DNA from 3 places in the Streptomyces sp. NPDC060184 genome. Region 1 is predicted to be linked to each of the others. Evidence: riboswitches for the same ligand, from Rfam matches in the RefSeq annotation. Region 1 holds a riboswitch; each other region holds the start of a gene.
What was found. Region 1 has a riboswitch for thiamine pyrophosphate ahead of thiO (glycine oxidase ThiO). Riboswitches for the same ligand answer to the same signal wherever they lie in the genome.

Region 1 (5,745 bases):
CGGCTCGTCCGCTCGACGGTGGCCCGTCCCCCGGCCACGGCGCGCGGCAGCACGCTCGTACGGTCCTCGGCGCCGGAGGTGCCCGAGGCGCCGGAGCCCGCCGGGGCGTGCGCCCGCGGCGGTACGGCGTCCAGCTCCGCGTCGCTCAGCAGCGCCCTGGCCTCCAGGGTCTCGGAGAGCAGCACCACCGCGTCCTGCGCGCGGGCCCCCGCGTCGCGGGCGGTGGCCCCCGCCACCAGCGCGTCCAGCGCCGGGGAGAGCCCGGGGACGGCGGCGGACGGCGGCGGCACGTCCTGGTTGAGGTGCTGGTAGATGATCTGGGCGGCGTTCTCGCCGGTGTGCGGCTTGGTGCCGGTCAGCATCTCGTACAGCACGACACCGCAGGCGTACACGTCGGAGCGGGTGTCCGCGGTGCCGTGCTCGATCTGTTCGGGGGCGAGGTAGGAGACCGTGCCCAGCAGGGAGCCGGTGGTGTCGGTGGCGGTGCCGACCGCGCGCACCAGCCCGAAGTCTGCGACCTTCACCCAGCCGTCGTCCCCTATCAGGACGTTCTCCGGCTTCATGTCGCGGTGCACGAACCCGGCCCGGTGCGCCGCGCCCAGCGCCGCCAGCACCGGCTCCAGGATGTCGAGCGCGGCACGCGGCTGGAGCGCCCCCCGGTCCCGCAGCACCTCGCGGAGCGTGCACCCCGCGACGTACTCCATGGCGAGGTAGACGTACGCGCCCTCGGCACCCTGGTCGAAGACGGACACCACGTTCGGGTGCGCGAGGCGCGCCACGGACTTCGCCTCGCGGATGAAGCGCTCCACGAAGGAGGCGTCGGCGGCGAGCGCCGGGTGCATCACCTTGAGAGCGAGCACCCGGTCGAGCCGGATGTCCACGGCCCGGTAGACCGTGGCCATCCCGCCCACGGCGATGCGCGCGTCGACGCGGTAGCGGCCGTCGAGCAGCCGTCCGAGCAGCGGGTCCTGGAGGGTCGTGTCCACCCGACGAGTCTACGAGCCGCCGACGGCACCCCGGTCGCCCCGGAGCGGGCCCGGGGCCGTATCGCAGCCGAGCCGTGACAACACGGCCGCGCGGGACCGTCCCCCGGTCAGAACGCCGGACGCTCCGGGTCGAGCACCGCCCGGCCCTCCACCGGGGAGGACGCCTCGGCGAAGTGCCGGCGGGGGATGCGGCCCGCCCGGCGGGCGAGACGGCCGCCGTCCACCGCGTGCCGCATCGCCGACGCCATCAGCTCCGGCTCCTGCGCCCGGGTCACCGCCGAGGCGAGCATCACCGCCGCGCACCCCAGCTCCATCGCCAGCGCCGCGTCCGAGGCGGTGCCCGCACCGGCGTCCAGGATCACCGGGACCCCGGCCCGCTCCACGATCAGTTCGAAGTTGTGCGGGTTGCGGATGCCGAGGCCGGAGCCGATGGGCGAGCCGAGCGGCATGACCGCCGCGCAGCCCACGTCCTCCAGCTTCCGGGCGAGGACCGGGTCGTCGTTGGTGTACGGCAGCACGGTGAACCCGTCGTCGACCAGGATCTCCGCCGCGTCCAGCAACTCGACCGGGTCCGGCAGCAGGGTCCGCTCGTCGGCCACCACCTCCAGCTTCACCCAGTCGGTGCCGAGGGCCTCCCGGGCCAGCCGGGCCGTCAGCACCGCCTCGCCCGCGGTGAAGCAGCCCGCGGTGTTGGGCAGCACCTGGATGGAGAGGCGCTCCAGGACGGAGAGGACCGAACCCTGCACGGTCGGGTCGAGCCTGCGCATCGCGACGGTGGTCAGCTCGGTGCCGGAGGCGACGAGCGCCCGCTCCAGCACGTCCAGGCTGGGGGCGCCGCCGGTGCCCATGATCAGCCGGGACGAGAACGCGCGCCCGGCCAGCTGGAAGAGGTCGTCGGACATGGTCAGCCTCCCTGTACCGCGGTGAGGACCTCGATCCGGTCGCCCCCGGCGAGCGCGGTGGAGTCCCAGGCCGAGCGCGGCACCACGCTCTCGTTGACGGCGGCGGCGACCCCGGAGGGCGCCCGGGTGAGGGTCGCCACCAGGGCGCCCAGGGTGGTGCCGGCGGACACGTCGCGCGGGTCGCCGTTGACGGAGACGCTCACGGTGGCGGTCGGGTCACTCATGCGTACTGCTCCTCGCGCGCGGGGACTACGGGGGTGGTGAAGCGGTCCGGCGCGAACGGGCGGGCCACCTCCGGCAGCTCGCCGGTGGTCAGCGCGTGGGCCATGGCGTCGCCGGTGACGGGGGTGAGCAGCACGCCGTTGCGGTGGTGGCCGGTGGCGACGAGCAGCCCCGGCAGCGCGGTCGGGCCGAGCGCCGGCGCGTTGTCAGGGGTGGCGGGACGCAGCCCGGCCAGGGTCTCGGTGAGCGGCAGCTCGGTGATGCCCGGCACCAGCTCGTGGGCGTCGCGCAGCAGCTCGTACACCCCGCCCGCCGTCACCGTGGTGTCCCAGCCCATCTCCTCGCTCGTCGCGCCGACGACCAGCTCGCCGTTCTCGCGCGGTACGAGGTACAGGTCCTGGCCGCGCACCACCGCGCGGACGGTCCGGCTGAGGAAGGGGGCGTACGCGCGCGGCACGGTCAGCCGCAGCACCTGGCCCTTCACCGGGCGCACCGGCGGGGCGACGCCCTCCGGCAGCCCGGGGAGCCGGCCGCTGAGGCTTCCGGCGGCCAGCACCACCTGACCCGCCGAGACCGCCGTGCCGTCCGCGAGCAGCGCCCCGGACGCCCGGCCGCGCGCGGTCTCCAGGCGCTCGCAGAGGACGCGGTGGAACACCACCCCGGCCCGCTCGCAGGCCGTCAGCAGCGCGGTCGCGAGGCGGCGCGGGTCGACCTGGTGGTCGCCGTCGACCCGCAGCCCGCCCCGTACGCCCGGCGCCAGCATCGGTTCGAGCCGCCGGCACTCGCGCCCCGACAGCCACTGCGCGTCCAGGCCGGACCGCTCCTGGAGGGCGTGCAGCTCGCGCAGGTGCGCCCGGTCGTCGGAGTCCAGCGCCACCGCGAGGGTGCCGCAGGCGCGGAAGCCGGTCTCCCGGCCGCTCGCCGTCTCCAGCTCCGCCACGAACTCCGGATAGCGGGCGGCGGAGGCGAGGTTGAGGCCCAGCAGCATCTGCTCGCCGTAGTGGAGTTCGGTGACGGCGGCCAGCATCCCGGCCGCCACCCGGGCGGCCCCGCCGCCCGGTTCCGGATCGGCGACGGCCGTCCGCAGCCCCGCCTGCGCCGCCCGCCAGGCGGTCACCAGGCCGATGATGCCGCCCCCGACGACGAGCACGTCGTACGAGGGTCCCCGGCGGTCCGCGCCGCTCGTGCCCCCGCCCGCGGCGGACGACGGTTCCTGTGGTGCGCGCATGGGTGTCCAGCCCCTCCCTTCGCCGGCATGACCCGGATCAGGTTCGTACGGTCGGAGGCCGCCAGCCTCCCTCTCAGCCCGGTGCGTCCGGGCTCCCGCGAGTGTCTTTCCGCAGCCACCCTAAACCCCGCCGTCCGCGCGGTACGAGGCAGTCTCCGGGGCGGCCCGCCCACCCCGGGGACCGGGGGTGCGCCAGGTGCTTAGGGTGGGTGCGTGAGCGAACAGAGCGGGCAGCGGGCACCGGAGCACGGCGTCGTCATCGTCGGAGCGGGCATGGCGGGCGTGCAGACCGCCGTCGCCCTGCGGGACGAGGGGTACACCGCACCCGTCACCCTGATCGGCGCGGAGCCGCACCAGCCCTACGACCGGCCGCCGCTCTCCAAGGCCGTGCTCCTCGGCACCGCCGAGCACTCCGCCTTCGACATCGACTTCGAGGCGCTCGACGTCGAGCTGCGCCTCGGGCTCTCCGTCACCGGCCTGCGCCCCGCCGACCGCGAGGTGGACACCCCGGACGGCCCGGTGCCGTACGACGTCCTGGTCGTCGCCACCGGCGCCGAACCCCTGACGCTGCCCGGCGCCGCCGGGGTCCCCGGCACCCACCTGCTGCGCACCCTGGACGACGCGGCCCGGCTGCGGCCCGTCCTCGCCGAGCGCCACGACGTCGTCGTGGTCGGCGCGGGCTGGATCGGCGCCGAGTTCGCCACCGCCGCCCGCGCCGCCGGCTGCACGGTCACCGTCGTGGAGGCCGCCGACCGCCCGCTCGCCGGGGTGCTGCCCGCCGAGGTCGCCGCCCCGATGGCCGACTGGTACGCGGACGGCGGCGCCACGCTCCTCACCGGCGCTCGGGTCGAGCGCGTCGAACCCGGCGCCGTGGTCCTCGCCGACGGCCGCAGGCTCCCGGCCGGGGCGGTGGTCGTCGGCATCGGCGCCCGCCCCGCCACCGGCTGGCTCACCGGCTCCGGCATCGCGCTCGGCCCCGACGGATCGGTCACCGCCGACGCCTCGCTGCGCACCTCGGCGCCCGGCGTCCACGCCGTCGGAGACTGCGCCTCCTACCCCTCCGCGCGCTACGGCGCACGCCTCCTGGTCCACCACTGGGACAACGCGCTCCAGGGACCGCGCACCGTCGCGGCGGGCATCGCGGGCTCCGAAGGACCCGGCGCCGCGGAGCCGTACGACCCGGTGCCGTACTTCTGGTCCGAGCAGTTCGGCCGGTTCGTCCAGTACGCCGGGCACCACGCGGACGCCGACACCCTGCTGTGGCGCGGCGACCCCGCCGACGAGGAGTGGACCGTGCTCTGGCTCCGCGACGGCGCGCTGGTCGCCCTGCTGGCGGTCGGCCGTCCGCGCGATCTCACCCAGGGCCGCAAGCTGATCGCCTCCGGCGGGGCCGTCGACCCCGAGCGGGCGGCCGACCCCGCCGTACCCCTGAAGTCCGCCGTCCGCTGAGCCCCGGAGCGCCGCTCCCGCGTGCCCGCACGACCCCGTCCGACCCCCGCGCGACCTGCGCGGACGCGGTCCGTACGGCAGGCCCGGCTTCCGGCTGTCGGTCCCAGATGGCACGCTTGTCCTCGTGACCGAGATTGACGCAAAGATCGATGCTCTCGTCCCTGCCTGGCTCCACCTCCCCGACATCGCGGAACTCCTCGGTGTCGAGGTGACGCGCGTGCGGCAGCTGGTCAAGGAAGGCCAGCTGATCGCGGTGCGCCGCGGTGAGAACCGGGCGCTCCAGGTGCCCGCCGCCTTCATCGACGGCGACAAGGTCGTCAAGGGCCTCGCGGGGACCCTGACGCTCCTGAGGGACGACGGCTATTCCGACGAAGAGATGCTGGACTGGCTCTTCACCCCCGACCCGACCCTGCCGGGAACCCCCGCGCAGGCGCTGAGCGAGAATCGCGGGACGGAGGTGAAGCGCCGCGCCCAGGCGCTCGCCGTCTGACCGAGACGACCGCACACGCGGTCGCGGGCGGGGGGGGGAGGCCGCCCCCCCCCCAGCGCCCCTCCTAGTCCGGTCGCCGCCCCCGCCGGGCGCCCTGGGGCTGGGCGGCCCCCGCCCGCGACCGCGGTGACCCACGGGGGGAACTCCTTCATGTCCACGCCGCGCCACCTGCTCGCCGACGCCCGTCTCTACCTGTGCACGGACGCCCGCAGGCGGCAGGGCGACCTCCCCGCGTTCCTCGACGCGGTGCTCTCCTCCGGAGTGGACATCGTCCAGCTGCGGGACAAGGGCATGGAGGCCGCCGAGGAACTGGAGCACCTCCAGGTGTTCGCGGAGGCCTGCGCCCGCCACGGCAAGCTCCTCGCCGTCAACGACCGCGCGGACGTCGCCCACGCCATCGGCGCCGACGTGCTCCACCTCGGCCAGGGCGACCTGCCGGTCCCCGCTGCCCGCGCGATCATCGGCGAG
Region 2 (5,745 bases), on a different contig from region 1:
CGAGGGGCGCACCGCGTATGAAGGCCTTCAGGCTCGACGAGCTGGAAGCGGAACGAGCCGCCAACGACGGCGCCTATCTGCAGTTCCTCCGCGAGCGGAACATGTCCGTGGGGCTGTACGCGCTGGACGCCGGGTCCCTCGATCCGCAGAGCCCGCACGGACAGGACGAGGTGTACTTCGTCGTCAGCGGGCGTGCGTCGATCACCGTCGGCATGGAGACGACCCAGGTGGGCCGGGGAAGCGTCGTGTACGTGCCGGCCGGTGTGGCCCACAAGTTCCACCACATCACCGAGGACCTGCGCGTCATGGTGGTCTTCTCCCCGCCGGAGTCCTGACCCGGACGCCCGACCCGGAGTCCTGACCCGGACGCCCGGCCCGGAGACCTGGTCCGGGGGTCCGACCCGGGGACCGACCCGGTGCGGACCCTAGGGGACCGGTCAGGGGAGACCGGGGGACGCGGACCGCCCGTCGCCCCTCCCGCCGCTCTAGCATCGGTGTGGGCGACCGGGGAGGCCGGGGACCGGGACCGGGAACCCCCGGTCCGGCGGGACAGGGACACGAGAGACGAGGTAGGACGATGGCGGTCCGGGAGATATTCGCGGGTATGCCCTGGTGGGTGAAGTGGATCGCGGTGCCGGTGATCGCGATCGCGGTGTTCGGCGGGCTGATCGCCAGCGTGGTGACCTTCGTGGTCACCCTGCTCTTCAAGCTGCTGCTGTTCGTCGTCCTCGTCGGCGGTCTGATCTTCGTCGTACGGAAGTTCTTCTCGTCCTCCTCGGACTCCCGGCGCGACTGGTAGGCGCGGCCGGTGACGTCGGTGACGTCGGTGAGCCGGCGAGCCGGTGGGGTCGTCACCTCGTCCGGCCCGTTACCCGCGAGGTGACTGCCGTGGGTCCGCCGGGGTGGCCGCCGGCGCACGATGATCACGGAGAGTGGCGTGGATTAGCCCGGCAGAGCTAAGCGGGGCCGGAAACCACCCCACGAATGGCCCCTGCGGCTACAGTGACGGTTTGCTGCCGCCGTCTGGGAAGTAACTGTCCGTCACCATCCTGACCAATGGTTCCGCGACAGTCGAGTGTGTGCCCCGGGCTCGCGGCACGCCCGTGGGGGCGGCCTCCACGGGAGGGCTGACCGCCCGTCACCATGCCTGGGGGTGACCGTGACCACGGCATCGACCACTGTCCCGACGCTGATCGGTTCGGTCCAGCGGGCCCTGAGACTGCTGGAGGCGGTGGGCGCCCATCAGGACGGCGCTCCCGCCAAGCAGCTCGCGCGGGAAGCGGGGCTGCCCCTGCCGACGACCTACCACCTGCTGCGCACCCTGGCTCACGAGGGCTACCTCCGGCGGGAGAACGGTGTCTTCGTCCTCGGTGCCGCCGTCGAGCGGATGTCCGGCCGGGCGGCCGAGGAGAGCAGGCGCGGCAGGCTCAACGACTCGCTCGCGCGCTGGTGCGACGAGCTGGGGGCCCCGGTGTACTGCGCCGTCTACCGCGAGGGCGAGATCGAGCTGATCGCCGTGGCGGACTCGGCCGAGACGCCCGCGGTCGACGAGTGGGCCCCCTTCGCCGAGACCGGGCACGCCCACGCGCTGGGCCAATGCCTGCTCGGACAGCTCGACGAGAAGGCGCGGGAGGACCATCTGCTCCGCCATCCGGTGCGTCCGCTGACCCGTTACTCAGTGCGAGATCGCCCGGTCCTACTTGAGCGATTGCGTTCGATGGAGCGCACGAAACCTGTCATTGAGCGACAGGAGTACGCACTCGGAACGGTCTGCGCCGCCATCCCCATCACCGCAGGTTCGGCCGTCGCCGCGATGGCCATTTCTCTACCCCTGGACCGGCAGGACCAGTTGCTCCCCGCAGTCGAACAACTACGTGGCGAAGTGGCGCGACTCTTGCGTTCGTTCGTGTTCTCTATCAGTATCTGAAAAATCACTCCTTGTGATCTGCTATCGCGTGCACCACGATGGCGTCAATAGGGCCATGGGGGATCATTCCTGGCCAGATTCATCTACTGCGGGGTTGAACGATGCGCGAGTCGGTTCAAGCAGAGGTCATGATGAGTTTCCTCGTCTCTGAGGAGCTCTCGTTCCGTATTCCGGTGGAGCTCCGTTACGAGGTGAGCGATCCGTACGCGATCCGCATGACCTTCCACCTGCCGGGTGATGCCCCGGTCACCTGGGCTTTTGGCCGTGAGCTTCTGCTCGACGGCCTCAACAGCCCGAGCGGCGACGGTGATGTGCACATCGGTCCCACCGAGCCCGAGGGGCTCTGCGACGTGCACATCCGGCTCCAGGTCGGGGCGGACCGAGCCTTGTTCCGGGCCGGCACGGCGCCGCTCGTCGCGTTCCTCGACCGGACGGACAAGCTGGTGCCACTGGGGCAGGAGCACACGCAGGGTGACTTCGACGGCAATCTCGAAGAGGCACTCGGAAGGATCCTCGCCGAGGAGCAGAACGCGGGCTGACAGGCTGTCAGCCCGTTGGTTTTTGGCCCTCCCGCTCGCTCACGCTCACTTCTTGCGGCGTCGGCCCCTCCCGGTCCGTACGGGTGCAGAAGCTCCGGCTTCCGCGCCGAGCCCTGTGCGGTCCGCGGACACCACCAGAGCGGCGAGCGCTGTCGTGACGGGCACGGAGGCGACCAGTCCGATCGAGCCGACGAGTGTACGGACGATCTCCTCGGCCACCAGCTCGCTGTTGGCGACCGTGCCCACACTGCTCTGCGCGATGGAGAACAGCAGCAGCAGGGGTAGCGCCGCGCCCGCGTAGGCGAGCACCAGGGTGTTGACCACCGAGGCGATGTGGTCGCGCCCGATCCTGATGCCCGCTCCGTAGAGACCGCGCGCCCCCATGGTCGGGTTCGCCTGGTGCAGTTCCCACACGGCCGACGTCTGGGTGACCGTCACGTCGTCCAGGACCCCGAGCGAACCGATGATGACACCGGCCAGGAGCAGACCGCTCATGTCGATGTCGGGATAGAGGCCATGGATCAGGCCGGTGTTGTCGTCGGTGTTGCCGGTCAGTCCCGCCCAGTCGATGAAGACCGAGCCCAGCAGCCCGATCAGCACCAGGGAGATCAGCGTGCCGATCACCGCCACCGAGGTGCGCGCCGTCACCCCGTGGCAGGTGTACAGCGCGATGAGCATGATCGCGCTCGCCCCGACCACCGCCACCAGCAGCGGGTTGGACCCCTGCAGGATCGCCGGGAGGATGAAGAGCGTCAGCACCGCGAAGGACACGGCGAGTGCCACGAGCGCCATCACCCCGCGCAGCCGCCCCACCACCACGACGGCGACGGCGAAGATCCCGGCCAGCAGCGCCATCGGCAGCTTCCGGTCCACGTCGGTGACCGAGTACTGCAGGTCGTGCGGCGCGTCCGGGGCGTACGCCAGGACCACCCCCTGACCCTCGCTCAGCTGCCGTGACGCGTCCGGCTGGACGATCTCGGCGAAGGTGCGGCCCTTGTCCTTGCCGCTGGTCACCTCGATGGTGGCCTTCTTGCAGTCGCCGGTGTCCTCGGCCGCCGCGCCCGGGCCGGAGCCGGTCGACGTACCACCTGAGGCGGGTACTTGGGCCGCGTTGACGTCCGCGCAGTTCACCCGCTCCACCTTCACCACCTCTCCCTGCTCGGTCTGCCGGTCGAAGCCCACACCGGTGCGCTCGTGCGCGGGAGTGCCGCCGGGCCAGAGCACCGCCAGGCCGACGACCACCGCTGCGGCGAAGGGGATCAGCACGCACGCGATGACCTTGCGCAGATGGGTCGAGACGGGTGCCGCGGGGCCATGACTGTGCGTATGGCCGTGGGAGGGTTCCTGAGGTTCGGGATGGTCCTGGGAGGAGGTCACCGAGCGATCATCGCAAGAACGGGGGAGGCCCCCTGGTCAGCACGGCCGGGCGGGCGCTAGCGTGATGGCACCTTTGCACACGCGGGAGCTCGGAGCACCGGGCTGAGAGGGCGCTGACCTCGTGAATCCTCACGGGAAACGCTGCGCCGACCGCCGAACCTGTTACCGGGTAATGCCGGCGTAGGGAGTAGGTCTCATGACCACATCGGACGCACGCACGCCTGCCTCCACGACGAACGAGCGCGTCGGGGCGGCCAAGTCCATCGGCTGGCACAAGGGGTACGTCGAGGGCTCGCGCCCCGGCCTCCGGGTGCCGGTCCGTCAGGTGCACCTGACCAACGGCAAGGACGTGACGCTCTACGACACGTCCGGTCCGTACACCGATCCCGCCGTCACCACCGATGTCCGCCGCGGCCTCGCCTCCGTGCGCGGCGGCTGGATCGAGGACCGGGGGGACACCGAGGAGTACGAGGGGCGACCGGTCCGTCCGGAGGACGACGGCCGCGCGCCCGCCTCGCGCGACGGGCTGCGCAACCTCGACGCGCTCTTCCCGGGCGGCGCCCGCGCCCCCCGGCGCAGCCGCGACGGACGCCCCGTCACCCAGCTCGCGTACGCCCGGCGGGGGGAGATCACCCCCGAGATGGAGTACGTCGCGATCCGCGAGAACGTCGCCCCGGAGGTCGTCGCCGAGGAGATCGCGGCCGGCCGGGCGGTGCTTCCGGCCAATGTGAACCATCCGGAGATCGAGCCGATGATCATCGGCAAGCGGTTCCTGGTGAAGGTGAACGCCAACATCGGCAACTCCGCCGTGACCTCCTCCATCGAGGAGGAGGTGGAGAAGATGACCTGGGCGACGCGGTGGGGCGCCGACACGGTCATGGACCTGTCCACCGGCCGCAACATCCACACCACCCGTGAGTGGGTGCTCCGGAACTCCCCGGTGCCCATCGGCACCGTCCCGCTCTACCAGGCCCTTGAGAAGGTCGACGGCCGCGCGGAGGAGCTGACCTGGGAGATCTACAAGGACACCGTCATCGAGCAGGCCGAGCAGGGCGTGGACTACATGACGGTGCACGCCGGTGTGCGCCTGCCGTACGTCCCGCTCACGGCCCGCCGCAAGACCGGCATCGTCTCCCGGGGCGGCTCGATCATGGCGGCCTGGTGCCTCGCGCACCACAAGGAGTCGTTCCTCTACGAGAACTTCGAGGAGCTCTGCGAACTCCTGGCGACGTACGACGTGACGTACTCGCTCGGGGACGGGCTGCGGCCCGGGTCCATCGCCGACGCCAACGACGAGGCGCAGTTCGCCGAATTGCGCACCCTCGGCGAGCTCAACACGATCGCCAAGCGGTACGGCGTGCAGACGATGATCGAGGGCCCGGGACACGTCCCGATGCACAAGATCAAGGAGAACATCGACCTCCAGCAGGAGATCTGCGAGGAGGCGCCGTTCTACACCCTCGGCCCGCTGACCACCGACGTCGCACCGGCGTACGACCACATCACCTCCGGGATCGGCGCGGCGATGATCGCCTGGTGGGGCACGGCGATGCTCTGCTACGTGACCCCCAAGGAGCACCTCGGGCTGCCCGACCGGGACGACGTGAAGACCGGGGTCATCACCTACAAGATCGCGGCCCACGCCGCCGACCTGGCCAAGGGGCACCCGGGAGCGCAGGAGTGGGACGACGCGCTGTCGGACGCCCGGTTCGAGTTCCGCTGGGAGGACCAGTTCAACCTGGCGCTCGACCCGGACACGGCCCGCGCGTTCCATGACGAGACGCTGCCCGCCGAACCGGCGAAGACGGCCCACTTCTGCTCGATGTGCGGGCCGAAGTTCTGCTCGATGAAGATCAGCCGGAGCATCACCGAACAGTTCGGCGGTGACGCGGCTGCCACTCC
Region 3 (5,745 bases), on a different contig from region 1:
CAGATCCGATGCGTGCCGTCAGCCTCGACGGCCAGTCCTCCGGCACCGGAGATCCCGGCCAGTTCTCCCGTACCGCTCGTCGGCACGATGGTGAAGAACTCCGCTGTGCGATCGCTGCCGGACGTCGTCGCCGAGTGCACGAAGTTGAAGGCGCCGGCCCGGCCGCACAGCGAGCCTTCGAACGACTCCATGGCCACGTAGGTGCCCACGCCGGTCGTCTGGTCGTACGCCGCGGTGAACAGGGTTGCCGAGCGACCGGCGACAGCACCCTCGAAGTGCTTCTCCAACGTTGCGACACCCACCGGAAGCCCGGTGGACACAGCCGGGTCCGGCTTCAGCTCGGTCGGTACGAACGCTTTGACGGTGAACGTTCCTGTAGCTCTCATGGGACGACCGTATCGGTGCGGTCCGACATCGCTCTCCCTCCGGGCGGCCGAAGCTGAAGCGACTGGCCCGCGGCGCGGACGGCTGGGTGATCACGACTCGACACGCGCCCCTGGAGCGCGTGTCGAAAGTTCCGCCCGTCCCGCGACGCCGGCACGCACGCTCAGGTCCGGCAACCAGCCCGGAGGGACGCGCGGATCCGGCGTGCGCGCGGGACGCACACGCCGGGTCCGTCACCGGTTCCGGGCCGCGATTCGGCTCAGCCCAGACTCCACTGCAGGTTGGCCCCGCCGTTGCAGGTCCACAGCTCCAGCGCCGTTCCGTTGAGGTTCCCCGCGGGTTTGTCGCCGCCCGTGACATCGAGGCACAGGCCCGACTGGGAACCCGTGACCGTCCCGTCGGGGTTGAGCTTCCATTGCTGGTTGGCTCCGCCGTTGCACGTCCAGAGCTGCACGGCGGTGCCCGGTGCGGTCCTGTTGTCATCGGCGTCGACGCACGCCGACCCGCCGTAGAGGCGCAGTTCACCGGCTGCGGTGAGCGTCACGGCCTGGTTGGCCCCACCGTGGCAGTCCCAGATCTCGACCTTGGTGCCGGGCTCCGTACCGCCGCCTTCCACGTCGAGGCAGCGCTGGGAGGAGGCACCGATCAGCGGGTGGGTCGTACCGGTGCTGCTGCCGGAGCCGGAGGACACCCGGTACATCACCGTTCCGTGGGCGGGCACCGACGCACTGATCGTGCCACTCGTCGAGGAGACCGCCTTGGACCACAGGTTGGCGAGCCGGTAGGAGGACGCGGCGGGCAGCCCGGCGGCGGACGCGGTGGTGCTGACGGTCGCGGCGGAACCGTTCTCGTTGGTGAGGGTGACCGCGCGGTCGCCGCCCGCCAACTGCTTGGACATCACGACGAGTCCGCCGGAGGAGGAGACGACGGTGCCCTGCTTGCCCAGGGGGTCCTGGTCGACGGCGATGACGTCGGTGTTCTTGAGGATGGAGAGCGACGCCGGAGTCGCGGTGCGGACGTCGGTGCCGATGAGCAGGGGCGCCGCCATCTGCGCCCAGAGGCTGAAGTGGGTGCGGTATTCGGTGTCGCTCATCCCGCCGTTGCCGACTTCCAGCATGTCCGGGTCGTTCCATGCGCCGGGCGCGGCGTACTGCGCCAGCGGCTGGTTCTCGTGGGCGATGCCGATCATGGAGGACCACGAGTCGTTGATGTCGCCGGTGGTGCGCCAGGAGTTGCCGAGGGACGGCGCCCAGTTCCAGGGCTGGTTGGAGCCCCACTCGCAGATGCTGTAGAGGATCGGGCGGCCGGTGGCCTTCAGCGCGTCGCCCATCGCCTTGTACCGGGCCTGGGCGTCGACACCGGTGTTGTTGCAGTTGTCGTACTTGAGGTAGTCCACGCCCCAGGAGGCCCACAGGTCGGCGTCCTGCCGCTCGTGACCGAGGCCGCCGGGGAATCCGTTGTTCGCACAGGTCTTGGTGCCCGCGCTGGAGTAGAGGCCGAACTTCAGCCCCTTGGAGTGCACGTAGTCCGCGACGGCCTTGATGCCGTTCGGGAAGCGCGCCGGGTCGGCGACCAGGTTGCCCGACGCGTCCCGCGAGGGCAGCGCCCAGCAGTCGTCGAGGTTGACGTAGGTGTATCCCGCGGCCTTGAGGCCGGTGGAGACGAACGCGTCGGCGACGCCCTTGACCATCGCCTCGTCGAACTGCGCTCCGCAGCCGGTGGTGTTCCAGTTGTTGAAGCCCATCTGCGGTGTCCGGGCCAGGCCGTTCTCCACCGCCGCGGCATCCGGTGCGGCGGCCACGGCGGCGAGTTGCACACCGGCCGCGACTCCCGAGGTCAGGGCGGCGGCCCCGGCCAGACCACCGACGGCGAGCGTGAGGGATGCGGCCGAGGCCGTCAAACGGTGTCCGAAACTGTGCCGTTCACCGAACATGTGCGGCTCCTGGGGGATGGTTGACACACAACCCAACAAGGAAAGACGGAAACAACCACATCACATCGCTGTTACATGTACATGTCAATAGAACGGATGAAGCTCTCGCTGCCCTCCCGGCGCAGCGGCCGGCCACTTCCGGGGAGTCGGTGCGCGATGGCGCCCCGCACGCGATGAGCCGGACCGGTTCTCCGGGCCGGCAGCGGCGGTACTCCCCGCGGTGACGGCGCGGTCGGCAGCGGAGCACGCCGCGCCGCCGAGCGCGCCACCCGGCGGGCGGCCGTCAGGGACGGTGCCGCAGCCGCAGCGGGGCGTAGACCGCCAGCGCCGCGAGGAACGCCACCCCGTAGGCGAGGTCCGCTCCGTGCAAGGCCTCCGCCACGGGGCCGACGTACAGGCCGGTGCTCATGAACGGCACCGCCGCGGCAAAGGCGATCACGAAGGCGGTGAGCGCCGGCCACCAGGGCCGGTCGCGGGCGCTCTCGGCGGCGAGGTCGAACGGGGCGCCGCCGCGGTCCCTCTTCCTCGCCGCCCAGTCGACGGCCACGATCGCGACGAAGCCGGGGATCCAGTAGCCGACCAGGAGCAGCACGTTCTGGAAGCGTGCGGTGGTGTCGGCCGCGTGCATCCACAGGACGAGCGGGAAACCGAGCGCGGCGGCGAGCGCGGCGGCGACGGGGCGCGGCAGCCGCACCCCGATCGTCTGCAGAGCCAGCGAACCGCTGTAGTCGTTCATGGCGTTGCTGCACAGTGCGGCGAGCGCCACGGCGAGCAGACCGAACGCCCCGAGGGCGCCCCCGCCCAGAAGGGTGTCGATGCCCCGCGCGGTCTGATCGGTGAAGACGGACGCGCCCCACAGGCCGAGCGTCTGGACCGCCACGAAGGAGAAGCCGATGCCCAGCAGGGTGCACCAGAACATGCGGGGCCGGGAGGTACCGGCCGGAAGGTAGCGGCTGAAGTCGCTCGCGTACGGCGCCCACGACAGCGACAGGCTCAGCGCGATCGTGAACGTCAGGACGAAGGCCCCCGCCCGGTCGCCGCCGTGCGCGGCACCGGAGGCCGCGGGGTGGACACCGTCCAGCAGTTTGACGGCCAGCACGGCGAAGGCGGCGGCCAGGAGGAACGTCATCACGGTCTGGAGCCGGTGGATCGCCTCGTACCCCAGCACCCCCAGCCCGCCCTGGGCGGCCATCATCACCAGGACGCCCAGCCAGAACGGCCAGCCGCACAACTGGGCCAGCGCGTCCCCGCCGAACAGCCCGACGAGCGCGTCCCAGGCGATCGACGAGAGCCACTGCAAAGCCCCCGGCAGCACGACCGCGCGACCGAACGCCAGCCGTGCGAGTGGCAGTTGGCCGACCCCTGTCCGACTTCCCCAGGTGCCGAGGTACGCGGTGGGCGCCGCCCCGACGAACGTGCCGAGGACGACGGCGATGAGCGCCGTCGTGAAGTCCAGGCCCAGCGCGACGCCGACGGTGCCGGTGAAGACGCCGGTCATGGTCAGGTTGGGGGCGAACCAGACGGTGAACAGCCGTCCGGGGCCGCCGTAACGCCGGTCCTCGGGCACGGGGGCTATCCCGTGCGTCTCGATCCGCAGATCGCCGGGGGCGGTCGGCATGCGCCCCCCGAAGGTGGTTCGCGAGGCCGGAGCCTTCCGCTCCGCGACCGCGTGGTCGTTCTGCGCACACGGCATCGCCATGAGACATCCCTCCGCCAGTACGAGCTGGTTCAGGTTCGACGGGTGTGATCTCAGCCCCGCGCGGGGCACCCCGTGTCCGGTTTCGGCGGTCAGGATAGCCGTACGGCGGCCAGGGGCAGGTCAGCGGGGGTGACCGGAGCGCCGCCCCGGGGTGCGATCCCGGCGAGGGAGCCGAGGGGGAGGCGGGGGCTCGCGGGGGCTCGCGGGGCGGGAACGATCTCCGTCCGCCCTTTTCCGTCCTGGCCGTTGACGTCCCCGCACCCCGGTAACAACGTTGTCGCGCACTGTCGGACACCCCGCACCCTGCGTCGCACCCCGAACAGGAGAGTTCCGTATGCGCTGGTCCCCCTCACGCCGTCAGGTCCTCGGCGCCTCTCTGGCCGCCCTGGCCGCCGTACCGGCGACCGCTGCCGCCGCGTCCGCGGCACCGGCCCCGGCCGGTGGCCGGTCCCCCTCGCTCTCCCGTGCGCGCGTCACCTACGGCGCTCTGGAGAAGTACTTCGACACGGCGGACGGCACCGGGCTCGTGCGCGAGCAGTACCCGGTCGCCGTCGACGACCGCCCGTACTCCTACGAATGGCCGCTGTCCCAGGTCCATGTCGCCGCTCTCGACCTGGCCTTCGTGGACCCGGGCCACGCACCGGCTCTGGCCACCCGCGCCAGGGCGCAGGAGCTGTACTGGAACGCGGCGGGCGGCACCACGGGCCTCGCCGGCTACGACTCCTACCCGGTCGCGCCCCACGGTGGCGGCGGCGACATGTTCTACGACGACAACGAGTGGGTGGGACTGGCCAAGGCCCAATCGCATCTGCAGACCGGGGACCGCGCCGCGCTCCGCCGCGCGGAGGAGATCTTCGCGCTCGTCGAGTCGGGCTGGGACTCCGACGCCGAACACCCCGCCCCCGGCGGGGTGTTCTGGACCCAGGCCGACTGGAACCACTGCCGCAACACGGTCTCGAACATGCCCGGCGCCCAACTCGGCCTGCGCCTGCACCAGATCACCGGCACGTCCCGCTACCTCGCGTCGTCCAGGCGCTTCTACGACTGGACCAACACCCACCTGCGGACCCCCGAAGGCCTCTACTGGGACAACCTGGACCTCACCGGCGCGGTGGACCGGACCATCTGGTCCTACAACCAGGGCGTCCCCGTCGGCGTCGGTGTCCTGCTGTACGGGGCGACTCGCGACCGCGCGTACCTGGGCCAGGCCCGGCGCACGGCCGAGGCCGCGTACAGGCACTTCGTGACCGAGGGCAGGCTGCTGGGCCAGCCCGTCTTCTTCAACTCGATCTTCTTCAAGAACCTGTTGCTGCTGGAGTCGGTGACGGGCGGGTCCGTCTACCGGCGGGCCATGGCCGACTACGCGGACCACATCTGGTCCGAACAGCGGGACAGCGCGACCGGCTTGATGCACTTCGACGACAGCGGGACCACCCAGGCCATCGAGCAGGCCGCCGCCGTACAGATCTTCGCGGTGCTCGCCTGGCCGCGTGGCGCCTGGCGGACGTTGTACTGAGCCCCGGTCAGCCCGGCCGGACATCCGCACGGTTTCGGCACCGTGCGGTTTCCGCATCCGTGCGGTCGGCTTCGGCCTCGCCCGTACCGTCGCTGATTCCGGCAGGACCGCGACGGACGGACCGGCGCTCCCTCGACCGGCGCACCGTGGACCGGCGCACCGTGGACCGGCGCTCCCGTGACCGGCGGCGCTCCCCGCTCGGAACGCCCTGTT

Region 2: it holds a riboswitch for thiamine pyrophosphate, as region 1 does, so the genes downstream of both, thiC (phosphomethylpyrimidine synthase ThiC) here and thiO (glycine oxidase ThiO) in region 1, are expected to answer to the same signal.
Region 3: it holds a riboswitch for thiamine pyrophosphate, as region 1 does, so the genes downstream of both, ACFWEE_RS06840 (purine-cytosine permease family protein) here and thiO (glycine oxidase ThiO) in region 1, are expected to answer to the same signal.

The regions. Positions count from the first base shown of each region.
Region 1 covers NZ_JBHWYX010000069.1:2,443-8,187, reverse strand. The annotation lists gene pknB (Stk1 family PASTA domain-containing Ser/Thr kinase) at 1-986, opposite strand, end outside; gene ACFWEE_RS30815 (thiazole synthase) at 1,094-1,888, opposite strand; gene thiS (sulfur carrier protein ThiS) at 1,891-2,112, opposite strand; gene thiO (glycine oxidase ThiO) at 2,109-3,338, opposite strand; TPP riboswitch at 3,336-3,447, opposite strand; gene ACFWEE_RS30800 (NAD(P)/FAD-dependent oxidoreductase) at 3,552-4,787, shown strand; gene ACFWEE_RS30795 (Rv2175c family DNA-binding protein) at 4,912-5,277, shown strand; gene thiE (thiamine phosphate synthase) at 5,428-5,745, shown strand, end outside.
Region 2 covers NZ_JBHWYX010000001.1:206,543-212,287, reverse strand. The annotation lists gene ACFWEE_RS00855 (cupin domain-containing protein) at 18-335, shown strand; gene ACFWEE_RS00850 (DUF5326 family protein) at 578-799, shown strand; gene ACFWEE_RS00845 (IclR family transcriptional regulator) at 1,160-1,927, shown strand; gene ACFWEE_RS00840 (SsgA family sporulation/cell division regulator) at 2,029-2,466, shown strand; gene ACFWEE_RS00835 (YibE/F family protein) at 2,512-3,843, opposite strand; TPP riboswitch at 3,915-4,047, shown strand; gene thiC (phosphomethylpyrimidine synthase ThiC) at 4,040-5,745, shown strand, end outside.
Region 3 covers NZ_JBHWYX010000007.1:16,388-22,132, forward strand. The annotation lists gene ACFWEE_RS06830 (DUF3224 domain-containing protein) at 1-386, opposite strand, end outside; gene ACFWEE_RS06835 (glycoside hydrolase family 27 protein) at 644-2,317, opposite strand; gene ACFWEE_RS06840 (purine-cytosine permease family protein) at 2,601-4,016, opposite strand; TPP riboswitch at 4,006-4,099, opposite strand; gene ACFWEE_RS06845 (glycoside hydrolase family 76 protein) at 4,351-5,532, shown strand.